One region of the Streptomyces sp. NPDC007084 genome, then DNA from elsewhere that is predicted to be linked to it. Evidence: riboswitches for the same ligand, from Rfam matches in the RefSeq annotation. Region 1 holds a riboswitch; each other region holds the start of a gene.
What was found. Region 1 has a riboswitch for cobalamin ahead of metE (5-methyltetrahydropteroyltriglutamate--homocysteine S-methyltransferase). Riboswitches for the same ligand answer to the same signal wherever they lie in the genome.

Region 1 (4,597 bases):
TGCCCGTATCCCTCAACTCGCTGGTGGCCGAAGCCCGTTGGCATCGCGCAGGGCCCCATGCGGGCCCCACGTGGCTGACCCCCGTCGCCTCCCACGGCAGCCGCGAGGTGAGCGACAGGCGGCACGCGCCCACCACCCACGAGGCGGGACAGCCACAGGCATCCCACGACATCCACCACACACGCCGCACGACCCCTGCCAACCGTGCCAACCGCACTCCGCACAAGCCTCACAACCCGTGTGACCCGTACGCCGCCTGGCCCACGTGGACCCATGTGGCCCTTGCGACCCCGTACCCCCCATCCGTCCTCCCCCACCGACAGGCCGATGTCATCATGCAGACCCAACCCGACCCCATCACCACACCCATCACCGCCGACCTCGTGCGCGGTGCCGTCGAGCTGGAGTACACCGGGCGGGGTGTGCTGCCCCACCGGCTGCCCGCCTGGGCGCGGGCCCAGTGTGGCGACGGGCAAGTGGCGATGGCGGAGGCCCAGCCGTCGGGCGTTCGGCTGGCCTTCCGTACGCGGGCCACCACCGTCGAGCTGGACGTCCTCGCCACCAAGCGCGTCTACGTGGGCGCGCCCGCACGGCCGGACGGGCTGTACGACCTCGTCGTCGACGGCCGGCTCGCCGGTCAATCGTCCGCGCCCGGCGGCAACACCCTCACCCTCGACATGGCCACGGGATCGGCGACGACCACGCCCGGGACGGTCGGCACCGTACGGTTCGCGGACCTGCCCGCCGGGCCGAAGGACGTCGAGATCTGGCTGCCGCACAACGAGACCGCCGAGCTGGTGGGCCTGCGAGCCGACGCGCCCGTGGAGCCGGCCCAGGACCGTGGGCGGCCCGTGTGGCTGCATCACGGCAGTTCGATCAGCCAGGGTTCCGACGCGGCGAGCCCCAGCACCACCTGGCCCGCGCTCGCCGCCTCCCTGGCCGGGGTGGAACTGGTCAACCTGGGGCTGGGCGGCAGCGCCCTGCTCGACCCGTTCACCGCGCGCACCCTGCGCGACACGCCCGCCGACCTGATCAGCCTCAAGCTGGGCATCAACCTCGTCAACACCGACCTGATGCGGCTGCGGGCCTTCACCCCCGCCGTGCACGGTTTCCTCGACACCGTCCGCGAGGGCCACCCGAGCGTGCCGCTGCTCGTCGTCTCCCCCATCCTCTGCCCCATTCACGAGGAAACGCCGGGCCCCAGCCTCCCGGACCTCGGCGCGCTCGGCGAAGGCCGGCTGCGGTTCCGCGCCGCGGGCGACCCCGCCGAGCGGGCGAGCGGGAAACTGACCCTCGGGGTCATCCGCGACGAACTCGCCGCGATCGTGGCACAGCGGGCCGCCGAGGACCCGAACCTGCACTACCTCGACGGACGGGAGCTGTACGGAGAGGCGGACGCCGTCGAGCTGCCGCTGCCGGACGCGCTCCATCCGGACGCCGCGACCCACCGTCGTATCGGCGGACGGTTCGCGCGCCTCGCCTTCGACGGAACCAAGGGCTTCCCCGGGCCGGTCGCCTGAACCGGGCACCCGCGCCGAGCCGGCCGGCCGCCGCGCTCCCGGAGCCGTCCGGGATGTGGGCGGCCTGCGCGGCACCGCGCTCGTCGCATAGGCTGGCGCCCGTAGCTGGTTCGCCCCGTCCGCCAGGCGGGATGCGTCGTAAGAGGGAACCCGGTGGAAATCCGGGACTGCCCCGCAGCGGTGAGCGGGAACGACCGCCGTCATACGCACTGGGCCCGGACGGGTCTGGGAAGCGACGGCCAGTAGGTGTCCTCCGTCCGGAGGGCGTGCCCGCGAGTCCGAAGACCTGCCCGCTGCCCGTGCGCGACCATCGCGCGCGGACATCCCGGTGACCTCGTGGGCGGGTCGGCGTACATACCTGGCGGACGGCCGCGCTCCGGCGTGCGGCGTGTTCCCGCCCGGTCCGTCACCCTTCGCGCTCACGTGTCCCATCGGGATCCAGGGAGACATCTCGCGAAGGAGATTTCCGTGACAGCGAAGTCCGCAGCCGCGGCAGCACGGGCCACCGTGTACGGCTACCCCCGCCAGGGTCCGAACCGGGAACTGAAGAAGGCGATCGAGGGCTACTGGAAGGGCCGCGTCGGCGCCGACGCCCTCCGGGCCACCGCCGCGGAACTGCGCCGCTCCACCTGGCGGCAGCTCGCCGAGGCCGGTATCGCCGAAGTACCCACCGGCGACTTCTCGTACTACGACCACGTCCTGGACACCAGCGTCATGGTCGGCGCCGTCCCCGAGCGCCACCGGGACGCCGTCGCCGTCGACGCGCTCGACGGCTACTTCGCCATGGCCCGCGGTACGCAGGACGTGGCGCCGCTGGAGATGACGAAGTGGTTTGACACCAACTACCACTATCTCGTGCCCGAGTTGGGCCCGGACACCGTCTTCACCGCCGACTCGTCCAAGCAGGTCGCCGAGTTGAGGGAGGCGCTGGCGCTCGGGCTGACGGCCCGCCCGGTCCTGGTCGGACCGGTCACGTACCTCCTCCTGGCCAAGCCCGCCCCGGGCGTGGCCGCGGACTTCGACCCGCTGGCCCTGCTCGACCGGCTGCTGCCGGTCTACGCCGAGGTGCTCGCCGATCTGCGCTCCGCGGGTGCCCGGTGGGTCCAGCTCGACGAGCCCGCGCTCGTGGAGGACCGGACGACCGCCGAACTGAACGCCGCCGAACGCGCCTACCGGTTCCTCGGCGGTCTCACCGACCGGCCGAAGCTGCTCGTCGCGTCCTACTTCGACCGGCTCGGGGAGGCCCTGCCCATCCTCGCCAAAGCTCCCGTCGACGGGCTCGCCCTCGACTTCACCGGCGCTGCCGCCGCCAACCTGGACGCGCTCGCCGCCGTCGGTGGTCTGCAGGGCAAGCGGCTCGTCGCCGGTGTCGTCAACGGCCGCAACATCTGGGTCAACGACCTGGAGAACTCCCTTGCCACGCTGGGCACTTTGCTGGGCCTCGCGGACCAGGTGGACGTCGCGGCCTCCTGCTCGCTGCTGCACGTGCCGCTGGACACCGGCGTCGAGCGGGACATCGAACCGCAGGTGCTGCGCTGGCTCGCCTTCGCCCGGCAGAAGACGGCGGAGATCGTCACCCTCGCCAAGGGTCTGGCGCACGGCACGGACACCATCGCGGCCGAACTCGCCGCCAACCGGGCCGATCTCGCCGCCCGCGCGGGCTCGGCGCTCACCCACGACCCCGCCGTGCGCGCCCGCGCCGCCGCCGTCACGGCCGCCGACGCCCGCCGCTCGCAGCCGTACGCCGAGCGGTCCGCCGCCCAGCGCGCCCACCTCGGTCTGCCGCTGCTGCCGACCACCACGATCGGCTCCTTCCCGCAGACCGCCGAACTGCGCTCCGCACGGGCCGACCTGCGCACCGGACGCATCGACCTCGCCGGGTACGAGGAGCGCATCCGGGCCGAGATCGGCGAGGTCGTCTCGTTCCAGGAGAAGGCCGGGCTGGACGTCCTCGTGCACGGCGAGGCCGAACGCAACGACATGGTCCAGTACTTCGCCGAGCAGCTCACCGGCTACCTCGCCACACAGCACGGCTGGGTCCAGTCGTACGGCACCCGGTATGTGCGTCCGCCGATCCTGGCCGGCGACATCCTGCGGCCCGAGCCGATGACGGTGCGCTGGACGACGTACGCCCAGTCCCTCACCGACCGGCCCGTCAAGGGCATGCTGACCGGGCCGGTCACCATGCTCGCCTGGTCCTTCGTCCGCGACGACCAGCCGCTCGGCGACACCGCCCGGCAGGTCGCGCTCGCGCTGCGCGACGAGGTCAACGACCTTGAGGCGGCGGGGACTTCGGTCATCCAGGTGGACGAGCCCGCGCTGCGCGAGACGCTCCCGCTGCGCGCGGCCGACCGTCCCGCCTATCTGGCGTGGGCGACGGAGGCCTTCCGCCTCACCACCGCGGGTGTGCGGCCGGACACCCAGATCCACACCCACATGTGCTACGCCGAGTTCGGGGACATCGTCCAGGCCATCGACGACCTCGACGCCGACGTGATCAGCCTGGAGGCCGCGCGGTCCCACATGCAGGTCGCCGGTGAACTCGCCCGGCACGGCTACCCGCGCGAGGCCGGTCCGGGTGTCTACGACATCCACTCGCCGCGCGTGCCGAGCGCGGACGAGGCATCCGCCCTGCTACGCAAGGCACTTGAGGCCATCCCGCCGGAGCGGCTGTGGGTCAACCCGGACTGCGGGCTGAAGACCCGCGGCTGGCCCGAGACCCGCGCGTCGCTGGAGAACCTGGTCGCCGCCGCCCGCACGGTGCGCGCGGAGCTGTCCGAGCCGTCCGGGTCCTGATCCGCCGCGGACCGACGGCCGAAGGGAGCGCCTTCCTCAGCCCCTCCGGCCGTCGGCCGTGTTCCCCGTTCGGGTCCGCACCCCGTACTAGGGTGACGATCATGACGACGGAACGATGGGCGCTGGGCGGCGACTTGGACGTCGCGCGCGTCGGCTACGGAACCATGAAACTGACCGGCTGGCCGCGCGGTGACCGCCCCGGCCGGGAGACCGCGCTCCGCGTGCTGCGCCGCGCGGTGGAGCGCGGCGTGAACCATCTGGACACCTCGTACTACTACGAC
Region 2 (4,597 bases), on a different contig from region 1:
GCCCGTCCTCCTCGTCGATGCCCAGCCCGTGCCGGAAGGGCAGCACGCCGTAGGTGCGGCGGCCGGTGAGACCGCGCAGCATGTCGAGGCCGGGCTCCAGCAAACCGACGTCGCCGCGGAACTTGTTCACGATGAACCCGGCGACGAGCGCCTGGTCCTCGGGCGAGAGCAGGGCGACCGTGCCGAAGAAGGAGGCGAACACCCCGCCCCGGTCGATGTCGCCGACGACGAGCACGGGCAGCCCGGCGTTCCGCGCGACCCCCATGTTGACGATGTCGGTGCGCCGCAGATTGATCTCGGCCGGGCTGCCGGCCCCCTCACAGATCACCGCGTCATACGTGCCCCGCAACCGGTCCAGACAGTCGAGAACCGTCCCGAGCAGTGCCTCCCGGCCGCCCCCGCGCAGGTCACCGCCCGGCGGCGCGCCCTCCGAGGGCTCCTGGCCCGGTCTCCCGAAGAAGCCGCGGGCGCTCATCTCGCCGACCGGCCTGCCCAGCAGGACGACCTGGCTGGTGCGGTCGCCGCCCGGCTTGAGCAGCACCGGGTTCATCAGCGCGGCCGGCTCCACGCGGGCGGCCTGGGCCTGCATGGCCTGGGCGCGCCCGATCTCGGCACCCTCCCGGGTGACGAACGAGTTCAGGGACATGTTCTGCGCCTTGAACGGCGCGACCTTCACCCCCTGGCGCACCAGCCACCGGCAGATCCCGGCGGTCACCACGCTCTTGCCGGCGTCGGAGGTGGTCCCCGCGACCAGCAGTCCGCCGCTCATGCCGTACGCCCCCTTCGGACCGGCCGTGCGGCGGCCTTCGCCCCCGGCCTTCGGGACAGCAGGACGCGTCCGGCGACGCTGACGCCGAGCGCCAGCCAGCCGACGCGCCGGGACAGCCGTACGGCCCGCTCGATGTCCGCGACCCGCACCGCGCGCCCGTCCCCGTTGAGCACCGGCCGGTGTTCGACCCGGCCCGCGTACGAGAGGGTGCCGCCGAGCCGTACGCCGAGCGCGCCGGCGAAGGAGGCCTCCACCGGACCGGCGTTGGGGCTCGGGTGCTTGCGGGCGTCGGCGCGCCAGGCCCGTACGGCACCGCGCGGGTCGCCGCCGGCGACGGCCGCGAGGACGGCGGTCAGCCGGGCCCCCGGCCAGCCCGCGAGGTCGTCGAGCCGGGCGGAGGCCCAGCCGTAGCGGCGGTGGCGGGGGGACTTGTGGCCGACCATCGCGTCGAGCGTGTTCACGGCGCGGAAGGCGACGAGGCCGGGCACCCCGGCGGCGGCGCCCCAGACCAGGGCGCCGACCACGGCGTCGGAGGTGTTCTCGGCGACGGACTCGACCACCGCGCGGGCGACGCCGTCGGCGTCCAGCGCCTGCGGGTCGCGCCCGCACAGACGCGGCAGGCGCTCCTGGGCGACGTCGAGATCACCGGCCGCGAGCGCGCCGCCGATCGCGCGCGCCTCACGGCCGAGCGAGGTCCCGCCGACGACGGCCCAGGTGGCGGCGGCGGTCAGCGCGACGGAAGCGGTCCCCGAGGGGCGCACGCAGCGGCCGGCGAGCGCGGCGATCCCGGCGGCGCCGCCTACGCAGACGAGGGTGTGCAGCGTGCCCCACCCGCGGTGGTCACGCCACAGGGTCCGCTCCACGGCCGTGGCCGCCCGCCCGAACGCGGCGACCGGATGCCCTCGGCGGGGATCGCCGAGCAGCAGGTCGCCCAGGAGGCCGGCGGCGGCGCCGTACGCGAAGACGCGATCGGCCCGCACGGGGTCAGCCGGCCGTGGGGGTCGGCAGAACTCTCTGGCACAACAGGTCCGGCAACGGGCAGCCGCGCATGGCGATATGTCCTCACTCAGGGTGTCCGCGCCCTGGTTCGACGAGACCGGCGGCGAGAGTTCCTGGCTTCCCGGGAAGTTTCCTCCCCGGTGACAGTGGCGGGACCGCGCCGGATTCGCACCGGCTTCCTCACCTGCCGCCGTACTTGGCCCGGGCAGTCCACCACGCGGTGAGAACGGCCGTCAACTTGCTGTTGACCTGCGGAGGGAGAGTGTGCGAAGCCCCACACGACGGTGGGGTGCGGGACGGAGATCCGTCCCGCACCCCACCGTGAAGTGCTGCCCGACAACGGCCCGTTCGGGGCTGTTCGTCCCGGGTTACTTGCTCATGATGAGCGAGATGCCGTACGCGACCGCCGCGGCGCAGGCCGCGAAGCAGACGTAGGCGCCGGTGGCCGCCGCGACGGCGGAGCCGCCCTGGGCGGACTCCTTCTTGGCGAGGCCCGCGACACCGAGGGTGAAGAGGCCGACGAGGAGCACGGTGGCCCCGAGGCTGACGCCGAACACGGACCCGAGGGCCGACCAGTCGATGTGCATGCTGTTTCTTCCTTCGGTTCTCAGGCCACGCGGGACGGCGCCGGCGGGGTCGCCGCGGGCTCGGCGGGAGCGGGGATGGTGGCCGTGAGGTCCTCGGTCACGGTGCCGGCCGGGGGCGGGGTGACGGCGGCGATGGCCGTGGTGACCACGCCGACGGGCTCCTCGGCGTTCACGTTGGTGTGGTCGATGACCTCGCGGCGCGAGCGGCGCCAGATCGCGAAGCTGGAGCCGACCAGGAAGACGGCGACGAGCGTGGTGCCCCAGGCGCCGAATCCGGTGACCCACTCGGCGAGCGCGCCGACCAGGGCGGCGGCGGGCAGCGTGAGGGCCCAGGCGACGAACATCCGGGTGGCGGTGGACCAGCGGACCACACCGCCCTTGCGGCCGAGGCCGGCGCCCATCACGGAGCCGGAGACCGCGTGCGTGGTGGAGAGGGAGAAGCCGATGTGCGAGGAGGCCAGGATGACGGTCGCGGCGCTGGTCTGGGCGGCGAAGCCCTGCTGCGGCTGGAGGTCGGTGAGGCCCTTGCCCATGGTGCGGATGATGCGCCAGCCGCCCAAATAGGTGCCGAGCGCGATCGCGAGACCGGCGGAGAGGATGACCCAGACCGGCGGGTCGGAGTCGGGCGCGACGGCGCCGCCGGCGACCAGGGCCAGGGTGATGATGCCCATCGTCTTCTGGGCGTCGTTGGTGCCGTGGGCCAGCGAGACCAGGCCCGCGGAGGCTATCTGCCCGGCGCGGTACCCCTTCTCGGTGGCCTTGCCGCCGGCGTTCTTGCCGAGCCGGTACGACAGCCGGGTGGCGAGCATCGCGGCCAGGCCGGCCACGATCGGGGCGGCGACGGCGGGCAGCAGCACCTTGCCGACCAGGACGTCCCCGTGCACCGCGCCGGTGCCGGCCGAGGCGATGGTGGCGCCGACCAGACCGCCCATCAGGGCGTGCGAGGAGCTGGACGGGAGTCCGACGAGCCATGTCACCAGGTTCCAGAGGATCGCGCCCACCAGGGCGGCGAAGATCACTTCTGGCTGGATGCCGGACTCGTCGACGAGGCCTTTGGAGATCGTGTTGGCGACCTCCACCGAGAGGAAGGCGCCGACAAGGTTCAGCACGGCGGACATGGCCACCGCGACCTTGGGCTTGAGCGCGCCGGTCGAGATGGTGGTGGCCATCGCGTTGGCGGTGTCGTGGAAACCGTTCGTGAAATCGAACACGAGAGCGGTGACGATCACGATTCCGAGGAGGAGCGTGATGTGTTCCATTTACCCAGGCTTCTGTTGGACGTCAGTGGCAGGTGGACCGTAGGCAACCTGGATGAACGGAAGATGAACTGAGCCGGGCTTTGTGGTGTCCCGAACGGCGTATCCGGATTCCGCTTGTGCCGAGGGGGAGAGGACGGGGTTCGAACGGAGCCGGAATACCGGGCTCCGGTACGGGTCGCCGGGGGTGCGCGGACCGGGCGGGGCCGGGCGCGGGGCCGGAGAGGAGATCCTGGTCACTCCAGAGCGAAGAACCTGGTCAGCCGGGGGTCACCGGGGGTCCCTGGCTCGCCCGAAGGGCGTCCGCGCCCGGTGAGTCGGCGCCGCCGCCTGACAGGATCGGGGTCACGTCCGGGCCGGCTGGTGCCGATGCCGCCGGTGGGACGGGAGGCGCGGGCGGGGCGATCGGGTGGGCGGAACGGCGGACGGGACGGTCGGAGGATCTCCACATGACGGACGAGAACGAGGGTCGGGGGCGGGGCGTGCGGGGCGTGCGGGGCGCGGAGAGTCAGGGCGAGGACGCCGGCCAGGGCCAGGGCCAGGGCGAGGGCGCGGGGGCGGGCGGGGGTGACAGGGGTGCCGGGGTGGCCGCCGGGGGCGCGGGCGTCGCGGCGGCCTGGGACGAGCTGGTCGCGACCGCCCGGCGTACCGTCACCGACGGGCTCGTCGTCGGGACCTCCGGGAACGTGTCCGTCCGCGTCGGGGACGTCATCCTGGTCACCCCCACGGGGGTGCCCTATGACCGGCTGACGCCCTCGGACGCGGTCGGGGTCGGCCTCGACGGCCGGCAGGTACTCGGATCGCTGCGTCCGACCAGCGAACTGCCGATGCACCTCGCCCTCCACCGCGAGACCGACGCCCGGGCCGTCGTCCACACCCACGCCGCCCACGCCACGGCGGTCTCGGCCCTCGTCGCCGAACTGCCGCTGATCCACTACATGGCCGGTGCCCTCGGCGGCCCGGTCCGCGTCGCCCCCTACGCCACC
Region 3 (4,597 bases), on a different contig from region 1:
CCCAGCTTTACGTGCTGACGGCGGACGACGAAGGCTGAACCTCCGCACCTCGGGGGTGGCGCGACACGGAGTGCTCTTCCCGCCGCCGGGCGGGACCCGCTTTCCCGGCCGTCGGGCGATCCGCGTCCGCGTCACCGCCCGCACCCTCGGGCTGCGGCACGCGTTCGACGCCGATCACATCGCGGCGATCGGCAACAGGACCCGCAAGCTCCTGGGGGAGGGGTGGTGCCACCGGGGGAGGGGTGGTGCCACCGAACTCGCCGCCGCCCGCGCCCTGGTGCGCCAGGCCGCGCGGCCCCTGGACGCCGGTGACCCCGGGCGCCGTACCTGTGCGCCATGGCGAAGCGCTTCGCCATCGACACGGGCCACGCGGTCGCGGAACGGGCCCCGCGACTGCGTGGAGGATAGGGGCACCTGAGCGAGTACGGCATCGAGAAGATCGTCCGTGACCCGCGTGCCCACCAGACCCTGGAAGGAACCAACGAGATCATGCGCGTCATCGTGGCCCGCGGCCTGACGGAGGCCCTCGGATGAGCGGAACCGACACCCCGGCCGCCGCCGACCCCGTCCTGCTGCACACCGACGGCCGGGCCGCCCACATCACCCTCAACCGGCCCCGCGCCCTCAACGCCCTGAACCACGCCATGGTCCGCCGGATCGACCAGGCCCTCACCGCCTGGGAGCACGACCCGGCCGTACGGACCGTCGTCATCACCGGCGCCGGGGAACGCGGCCTGTGCGCGGGCGGCGACATCCGGGTCGTGCACGACGACGCGCGCGACGGGGACGGCACCGCGTCCGCCGCGTTCTGGCGCGACGAGTACCGCCTCAACGCCCGGATCGCCCGCTACCCCAAGCCCTACGTCGCCCTCATGGACGGCATCGTGATGGGCGGCGGCGTCGGCGTCTCCGCGCACGGCAGCGTCCGCGTCGTCACCGAGCGGTCCCGGATCGCCATGCCCGAGACCGGCATCGGCTTCGTGCCCGACGTCGGCGGCACCTACCTGCTTGCCCTCGCCCCCGGCGAGCTGGGCACCCATCTCGCCCTCACCGGCACATCGGTCACCGCGGGCGACGCCCTGCTGTGCGGCCTCGCCGACCACTTCGTGCCGTCCGCCGCGCTCCCCGCGCTGGTCGCCGACCTCGCCGGCCTGCCGGTACGGGAAGCCCTGGCCCGGCACGTACAGCCGCCGCCACCCGCGGAGCTGACGGAGCGCCGTGAGTGGATCGACGCCTGCTACCGCGCCGACACCGTGGAGGAGATCGTGCGCCGGCTGCTCGCCGTAGGCGACCCGGCTGCCAAGGAGGCGGCCGGGACCCTGCTCGCCCACTCGCCCACCGCCGTGAAGACCACCCTGGCCTCGGTGCGCCGGGCCCGGCGGCTCGGGCCGCTTGAGCGCGTCCTCGACCAGGAGTACCGCGTCTCCTGCGCCCTGCTGTCCGCCCATGACCTGGTCGAGGGCATCCGGGCCCGGATCATCGACAAGGACCGCGACCCGCACTGGTCCCCGGCCACCCTCGCCGAGGTCACCGACGCCGACGTCGAGCGCTTCTTCGCTCCCCTCGGGGACCGCGAACTCGGGCTCGCCGGACCCAGCACCGCCGCGGAGCGGGCCTGGTGACCCGCACCGTCGCGTTCATCGGACTCGGACACATGGACGGGCCCAAGGCCGAGAACCCCGTCAAGGCCGAGAACCCCGTCAAGGCCGAGAACCTCGTCAAGGCCGCGAACCTCGTCAAGGCCGGACACCGCCTCCGCGGACACGACCTCGCGGCCGGCGCGGCGCGCGCCGGCGGAGTGCGCGCCGAACTCCGCCTCCGTGCCACCGAGTTGTACGCGCGGTACGCCGAACGCGTCGGAGCGGCCGAGGACTTCTCCGGCGTCGTCCGGGCCATCAGGGAGCGTGGCGCCGCGCGCGCGTGACCACGCCGCCGGCCGACCGCGGCTGCCCCGGGACCGTGCCCGCGGCCCCGGCGGACCGTGTCACCTGGTGCGAGAGGAAGATCACGCCAGGTGGCACGGTCTTGGCCAGGTACCCGTCACGCGGTACCGTCGGTGCGATATCGATGACGTCAGAACGGAAGCCGGTGGGAATCCGGCACGGTCGCGCCACTGTGAACGAGACGCCCCAGTCCGCTGGACGCCTCGCAAGTCAGACCCGTAGACGTCATCCAGTGCACCACCGAGATGGGACGCGAACTCCCGAGGAGGTCCTGCCATGGCGCAGACCGTCGCTCCGCCGACAGCCACCACCCCCGTCGTTCCCGCCAAGCTGCCGCTCAAGGCGATAGCACCCTGGGCGGTCTTCTTCGGCATCCTGATGCTGGTCCTGCTGTACTTCGTCGGCGCCGAACAGGGCGCCACCTCCGTCGTCTCGGGCGAGGACGTCCACGAGTGGGTGCACGACGCCCGCCACCTGCTCGGATTCCCCTGCCACTGACGCGAGAGACAAGCACCTGCCCATGAACTCCGCAACGGTAAGAAACCTCCTGGTCCGCGGCATGCTCGCGGGCCTCGGAGCAGGCGTCCTCGCCCTGGTCGTGGCCTACTTCCTCGGCGAGCCGAACGTCGACAGCGCGATCGGCTTCGAGGAGGCGCACGCCCCGGCGCACGAGCACGAGGTCGAACTCGTCTCCCGCAGCCTCCAGTCCACCGCGGGCCTCGCCACCGGCGTCCTGCTCTACGGCATCGCCTTCGGCGGCATCGCGGCCCTGGCGTACTGCTTCGCCCTCGGCCGCGTCGGCCGGTTCGGCGCCCGCGCGACCGCGCTCCTGCTCTCGGGCTGCGCGCTGCTCGCCGTGTACGTCGTGCCGTTCCTGAAGTACCCGGCCAACCCGCCGTCAGTCGGCGACCCCGACACCATCGGCAAGCGGACCACCCTGTACTTCCTGATGATGGTCCTCAGCGTGCTGCTGGCCGTCGCCGCCACCATCCTCGGCAAGCGGCTCGCCCCGAGGCTCGGCAACTGGAACGCGACGGTCGTCGCCGTGCTCGCCTTCGCCGTCGTGATCGGCCTGGCGTACGAGTTCCTGCCCGTGATCAACGAGGTCCCCAAGGACTTCCCCGCCACGCTGCTCTGGCGCTTCCGGCTCTCCGCGCTCGCCATGCAGGCCGCCCTGTGGGGCGGATTCGGGCTCGTCTTCGGTGAGTTGGCCCAACGCCTGCTGGAACCCAAGCCCGCGGCGGTCCCCTCCGGCCGGACGGTTCCGGCCGCGAACTGATCACTTCAGGACCAGGACACAAGCGCAACGCGAGAAGGCCTCTCGGGCCCGCCCGGGGGCCTTCTCGCGTTCCCGTACCCTCCGAACCCCCGGGAGGAGGGACGCGCCGCCAGGTCGCTCAGTCCTGCCCGTACACGTGGAACCCCCGGCCGGACTTGCGGCCCAGCAGGCCCGCCTCGACCATCCGCTGGAGCAGCGGGGGAGGGGCGTAGAGGGGCTCCCTGAACTCGTCGTAGAGGGACTCGGCGATCGAGGCGACCGTGTCGAGCCCGATCATGTCCGCCAGTTTGAGCGGGCCCATCGGATGGGCGCAGCCCAGCTCCATGCCGGCGTCGATGTCGGCCGCGGTGGCGAAGCCGGACTCCGCCATCCGGACGGCGGCCAGCAGATACGGGACGAGGAGGGCGTTGACGACGAAGCCGGCCCGGTCGCGGGAGCGTACGACCGTCTTGCCGAGGGTGCCGGTGGCGAAGGCCTCCACGGCGGCCACCGTGTCCGCGGACGTGTGCAGCGAGGCCACCACCTCCACCAGCGGCAGCACCGGGACCGGGTTGAAGAAGTGCAGGCCCACCACCCGGTCGGCGCGGCCGGTGGCCATGCCCAGGCGCATCACCGGCAGCGAGGACGTGTTCGTCGCGAGGACCGCCGCCGGGTCCTGGACGATCTTGTCGAGCGCGGCGAACACCTCGGTCTTGGCGGCGGCGTTCTCGACGACGGCCTCGACCACGAGTTGGCGGTCGGCCAGGTCGTCCAGACTCCCGGTGAAGACCATCCGGTCGAGCGCCTCCCGCGCCGCCTCCCGTTCCAGCCTGCCCCGGCGCACCGCACGGTCGAGCGAGGCCGCGACCCGCTCCCGCGCCCCGCGCGCGGCCGTCGCGTCCGCCTCGCACACCACCGTGTCCAGGCCGGCCCGCGCGCAGACCTCGGCGATCCCCGCGCCCATCTGCCCGGCGCCGACGACACCGACGCGCTCGACGGCGGCGGTCACGACCGGGGCTCCGCGTGCCGCACGAGGTGGCCGGCGTAGGCGTCCGGCGTGAAGAAGAGCGGCAACTCGCCGGACAGGGCGGTGCGTTCGAACAGACCGCGCACCGCGTCCAGGCCGGCCCACGGGAACTCGGCGCCCAGCGCCGCCAGTTCCTCGTCCAGCACGTCGAGCACGGTCATCCGGTCGATCACCCGGTGCCGCAGCCACTGCCAGATCTGCACCCGGGCGATCTCCGCGGTGGCCGCGTCCTCCATGAGGCCGTACAGGGCGACGGCACCCCGTCCGTTCATCCAGGCCGCGTAATAGCGCAGCGCCACCGCGATGTTGACGCGCACCCCCTCCGGTGTCGGCGGGCCGCCGATCCGGCGCACCGAGAGCAGGTCAGCG
Region 4 (4,597 bases), on a different contig from region 1:
GCGGGAGTTGGAGCGCCCGGCCTGCTCGGTCGGGTAGAAGTTGATGTCCACCACGCGGTCGAGGAAGGTGACCGCGGTGCGGACGGTCTCGTCGAGCCGCTCCCAGTCGATGTCGTCGCCGACGACGAACGCGCCGAGGTTGACCGAGCCCAGGTTGCAGACCGCGGTCTCCCCGTCGTCCGTGACCTCCAGGATCTCGGTGCACAGGTTCGAGGAGTGGACGGTGTGGCCGGGCTCCGCCGTCTGGTTGGCGGTGCGGTTGGCGGCGTCCTTGAAGGTCATCCAGCCGTTGCCGGTCTGCGCGAGGGTGCGCATCATGCGGCCGTACAGATCGCGGGCCGGGATGGTCTTCTTGGCGAGGCCCGCTTCCTCGGCCTTGCGGTACGCGGCGTCGAACTCGTCGCCCCACAGGTCGACCAGCTCGGGCACGTCCGCCGGGGAGAACAGCGACCACACGCCGTCCTCGTTCACCCGGCGCATGAACTCGTCCGGAATCCAGTGCGCGAGGTTCAGGTTGTGCGTACGCCGGGCGTCCTCACCGGTGTTGTCGCGCAGCTCCAGAAACTCCTCGATGTCGGAGTGCCAGGTCTCCAGGTACACCGCCGCCGCGCCCTTGCGCCGGCCGCCCTGGTTCACCGCGGCGACCGAGGCGTCGAGCGTCTTGAGGAACGGGACGATGCCGTTGGAGTGGCCGTTGGTGCCGCGGATCAGCGAACCGCGCGAACGGATGCGGGAGTACGAGAGACCGATGCCGCCGGCGTGCTTCGACAGCCGGGCGACCTGGTGGTAGCGGTCGTAGATGGAGTCCAGCTCGTCCAGCGGGGAGTCGAGGAGGTAGCAGGACGACATCTGGGGGTGCCGCGTACCGGAGTTGAAGAGCGTGGGGGAGGACGGGAGGTAGTCGAGCCGGCTCATGAGCCCGTAGAGCGCGGAGACTTCGTCCACGGCGTGGACCGTGTCGTCCTCGGCGAGGCCGGAGGCGACCCGCAGCATGAAGTGCTGGGGCGTCTCGACGACCTTGCGGGTGATGGGGTGGCGCAGCAGGTAACGGCTGTGCAGCGTCCGCAGGCCGAAGTAGCCGAAGCGGTCGTCGCCGGCCGGGTCGATCAGCGCGTCGAGCCGGGCGGTGTGCAGCCGGACGAACTCGGCGGTGCGGTCGGCGATCAGGCCCTCGCGGTGGCCGACGGCGACCGACTCGGAGAAGGTCGTCACGCCCTGGGAGGCGGCCTCCGCGGCGATGCTGATGGTGAGTAGCCGGGCGGCCAGCCGGGAGTAGACGGGGTCCTCGGAGATGAGTCCGGCCGCCGCCTCCGTGGCCAGTTCGCGCAGCTCGGCCTCGTCGGCGCGGGCGGACCGGCCGCGCAGCGCCGCGGCGGCGACCCGGCCGGGGTCGGCGTCGGGGAGGTCGGCGGTGAGGTCGGTCAGGGTCCGCAGCAGCGCGGCTCCGGGGCCGTCGGTCTCCACCGGGGCCTGGTGCTCGGTCACTGAAGCCGGATCTGCTGGCGCGATGGTCACGTGGGGCTCTCCCTCGCTCGGCACGGGGCCTTTCGGGGAGCACGGGGGCACACGGAAACGCTTCTGGGCAGCCAGCGCACCGCGTCCACCGGCCCATTCCGCGAGGCCCGGACGTCGTCGGCACCCGGGCCGGGTGGCCGGGGTGCGCTGTCGGCAGGTCCTCGGACTGACACGTACGCGGGCACGCCCAATACGCGAACACGCACAAGTACACCGTTGCGGGACAGTTCCGGATTCGCACCGGATTCCCCTGCGGCGACAGCGAGCATGAGCATACATCTTGTGCCGGGCCCAGGGAGCACCCCCACATGTTGTGTCGTGTCGGTGCCGGAGAGCGCTACGGAGTGTGCCGGGGGGTCAACTCGTAGGTGAGCGGCCGGATGTGGCCCGGCCGCCGAACGGGGCCCGGACGCGGCGGGGGAGGGACTGGCCGGGGCGAGGGGGACTGGCCGGGGAGAGGGGCCGGGCGGGGAGTAGCCGGGGGCGGGGAGGGCCCCGGACGGGCACGGCGACGGGCCGCCGGTTCGCGACCGGCGGCCCGTCCTCGGCTGCCTTGCCCTGCCCCTCTCTCGGTGGGGCGATCCCCCTCCCGGTGAGACAGGGCGCCCTCCTGGTGAGGCGCCCTCCCGGTGAGGCGGGCGCCCTCTCGCAGGGGCAGGCGTTTCCCCTAGTGGCCGGCGCCCGCCGTGGCCGGCGGAAGCTCCACCTGGACGCCGGGGTCGCCCGCGTCGGCGGTGTAGTCCTCGGGCGAGGTCTCGTCGATGCCGTCGGGGGCCTTGAACGCGCGCAGGGCGAAGGTGAGGACGACGGAGACGACCACGTTCAGGACGAACGCGGTCAGGCCGATGTAGCCGATCTCGCCGATGCCCGGGATCTCCTTCGAGCTGCCGCCGAAGTGCTTCTGGGTCGGCGAGGCCACCCCGTAGGCGGCGAGCGTGCCGTAGACCATGCCGACCGCCCAGCCCGCGAGCAGCGCCCAGCGGTGGAACCAGCGGGTGAACAGGCCGCCGACCAGCGCCGGGAAGGTCTGGAGAATCCAGATGCCGCCCAGCAGCTGGAAGTTGATCGCGACCGTCTTGTCCATCGTCAGGACGAAGACCAGCGCGCCCACCTTCACCAGCAGCGAGACGATCTTGGAGACGCGGGTCTCCTGCTTCGGGGTCGCGTCCGGCTTGATGAAGTCCTTGTAGATGTTGCGGGTGAAGAGGTTCGCGGCGGCGATCGACATGATGGCCGCCGGGACGAGCGCCCCGATGCCGATGGCGGCGAAGGCCACGCCCGCGAACCAGTCCGGGAACATGTTCTCGAAGAGCTGCGGGATGGCGAGCTGCCCGTTCTGCACCTTCACGCCGGCCGCGATGGCCATGAACCCGAGCAGGGCGAGCAGGCCCAGCATCAGCGAGTAGAGGGGCAGGATCGTCGTGTTGCGGCGGATCACCTCGCGGCTGCGGCTGGACAGCGTCGCGGTGATGGAGTGCGGATACATGAACAGGGCGAGCGCCGAACCCAGCGCGAGCGTGGCGTAGGTCCACTGGCCCGCCGCGGGCGGCACGACCCCGCCGGCCCCGGCCGCCGTGTACTTGTCGCCCGCCGCCTTGAAGATCTCGTCGAAGCCGCCGAGCTTGATCGGGATGTAGATGATGGCCACCGCGATCACGATGTAGATCAGGGTGTCCTTCACGAACGCGATCAGCGCCGGGGCCCGCAGCCCCGAGGAGTAGGTGTACGCGGCCAGCACACCGAAGGCGATGAGCAGCGGCAGGTCCTTGACGAACCAGTTGGTGTTCTCGCCGCCGCCCACCCCCATCACGTCCAGGACGGCCTGGATGCCGACGAGCTGGAGCGCGATGTACGGCATGGTCGCGAGGATGCCGGTGACGGCGACCGCCAGCGACAGGCTCTTGGAGCCGAACCGGCCGCGCACGAAGTCCGAGGTCGTCACATAGCCGTGCTTGTGCGAGACCGACCAGAGGCGGGGCAGGAAGGTGAAGATCAGCGGGTACACCAGGATCGTGTACGGCACGGCGAAGAAGCCGGCCGCGCCCGCCGCGTAGATCGCCGCGGGGACGGCGACGAAGGTGTACGCCGTGTAGAGGTCGCCGCCGAGCAGGAACCAGGTGACCCAGGTCCCGAACGACCGTCCGCCCAGGCCCCATTCGTCGAGGCTGTGCTCGTTGTCGGCCCTGCGCCAGCGGGCGGCCAGGAATCCCATGACCGTGACGGCCACGAAGAAGAAGACGAAGACGCCGAGGGCGACGCCGTTCACACCGTCGTTCATGCTCCGGCACCTCCCTTGGCCTTGGCCGCGCGGGTCCGCTGGTCACGCCGCCAGAGCTGGTGCGCGGTCACCGTCAGCGCGGTGGAGAGCAGCACCCACAGCATCTGGTACCAGTAGAAGAAGGGGATGCCGATGAAGGTGGGGTCCGTCTTGGCGTAGGAGCCGACCCACAGCATCGCCACGAAGGGGGCGAGCAGGCAGAGCGCGATCACCACGCGGACCGGTGTCACCACCGGTGGTTTCACTTCGGGCAGGTCTGACATAACGGCGGCTCCGTCCCCTCGCGATCACCTGTGTAACGCGCAGGCAATCTAGGCGACGGCTCAGCTTTAGGGAACCCCTGGTCGCGGCGCCGGTGTGGAGGCTTGGTGTGCGTGCGGGCGAGGCCCTTGAGGCCGCCGCGGGGCCGCGGTCGGGGCGTACGGCGCCGGGGTGCCGGGCGGGGTGCCCGAACTCCCTCAGTCCGTCGGGCGCTTGAGACGGGCGACGAACTTGTAGCGGTCGCCGCGGTACACCGACCGCACCCACTCCACCGGTTCACCCAGCTTGTCCAGCGAGTGCCGGGAGAGCATCAGCATGGGCAGCCCCACGTCGGTGCCGAGCAGCCCGGCCTCGCGCGGGGTGGCCAGCGAGGTCTCGATGGTCTCCTCGGCCTCGGCGAGATGGACGTCGTACACCTCGGCGAGCGCGGTGTAGAGAGAGGTGTACTTGACGAGCGAGCGGCGCAGGGCAGGGAAGCGCTTGGCGGACAGGTGGGTCGTCTCGATCGCCATCGGCTCGCCGCTCGCCAGGCGCAGCCGCTCG

Region 2: another riboswitch for cobalamin. It lies ahead of AB0912_RS32790 (cobalamin biosynthesis protein); the one in region 1 lies ahead of metE (5-methyltetrahydropteroyltriglutamate--homocysteine S-methyltransferase).
Region 3: another riboswitch for cobalamin. It lies ahead of AB0912_RS06770 (CbtB-domain containing protein); the one in region 1 lies ahead of metE (5-methyltetrahydropteroyltriglutamate--homocysteine S-methyltransferase).
Region 4: another riboswitch for cobalamin. It lies ahead of AB0912_RS05100 (ribonucleoside-diphosphate reductase subunit alpha); the one in region 1 lies ahead of metE (5-methyltetrahydropteroyltriglutamate--homocysteine S-methyltransferase).

Annotation. Positions count from the first base shown of each region.
Region 1 covers NZ_JBEYFY010000078.1:6,410-11,006, reverse strand. The annotation lists gene AB0912_RS33315 (GDSL-type esterase/lipase family protein) at 336-1,520, shown strand; cobalamin riboswitch at 1,610-1,829, shown strand; gene metE (5-methyltetrahydropteroyltriglutamate--homocysteine S-methyltransferase) at 1,989-4,316, shown strand; gene AB0912_RS33305 (oxidoreductase) at 4,418-4,597, shown strand, end outside.
Region 2 covers NZ_JBEYFY010000074.1:21,385-25,981, reverse strand. The annotation lists gene AB0912_RS32795 (cobyric acid synthase) at 1-769, opposite strand, end outside; gene AB0912_RS32790 (cobalamin biosynthesis protein) at 766-1,749, opposite strand; cobalamin riboswitch at 1,855-1,999, opposite strand; gene AB0912_RS32785 (hypothetical protein) at 2,137-2,355, opposite strand; gene AB0912_RS32780 (inorganic phosphate transporter) at 2,376-3,614, opposite strand; gene AB0912_RS32775 (class II aldolase/adducin family protein) at 4,061-4,597, shown strand, end outside.
Region 3 covers NZ_JBEYFY010000005.1:86,683-91,279, reverse strand. The annotation lists gene AB0912_RS06790 (cupin domain-containing protein) at 1-38, shown strand, start outside; partial or broken gene AB0912_RS06785 (acyl-CoA dehydrogenase family protein) at 122-534, shown strand; gene AB0912_RS06780 (enoyl-CoA hydratase/isomerase family protein) at 531-1,622, shown strand; partial or broken gene AB0912_RS06775 (3-hydroxyisobutyrate dehydrogenase) at 1,769-1,924, shown strand; cobalamin riboswitch at 2,038-2,182, shown strand; gene AB0912_RS06770 (CbtB-domain containing protein) at 2,220-2,441, shown strand; gene AB0912_RS06765 (CbtA family protein) at 2,464-3,222, shown strand; gene AB0912_RS06760 (3-hydroxybutyryl-CoA dehydrogenase) at 3,341-4,210, opposite strand; gene aceB (malate synthase A) at 4,207-4,597, opposite strand, start outside.
Region 4 covers NZ_JBEYFY010000004.1:5,981-10,577, reverse strand. The annotation lists gene AB0912_RS05100 (ribonucleoside-diphosphate reductase subunit alpha) at 1-1,515, opposite strand, end outside; cobalamin riboswitch at 1,650-1,836, opposite strand; gene mctP (monocarboxylate uptake permease MctP) at 2,183-3,793, opposite strand; gene AB0912_RS05090 (DUF3311 domain-containing protein) at 3,790-4,056, opposite strand; gene AB0912_RS05085 (GntR family transcriptional regulator) at 4,252-4,597, opposite strand, start outside.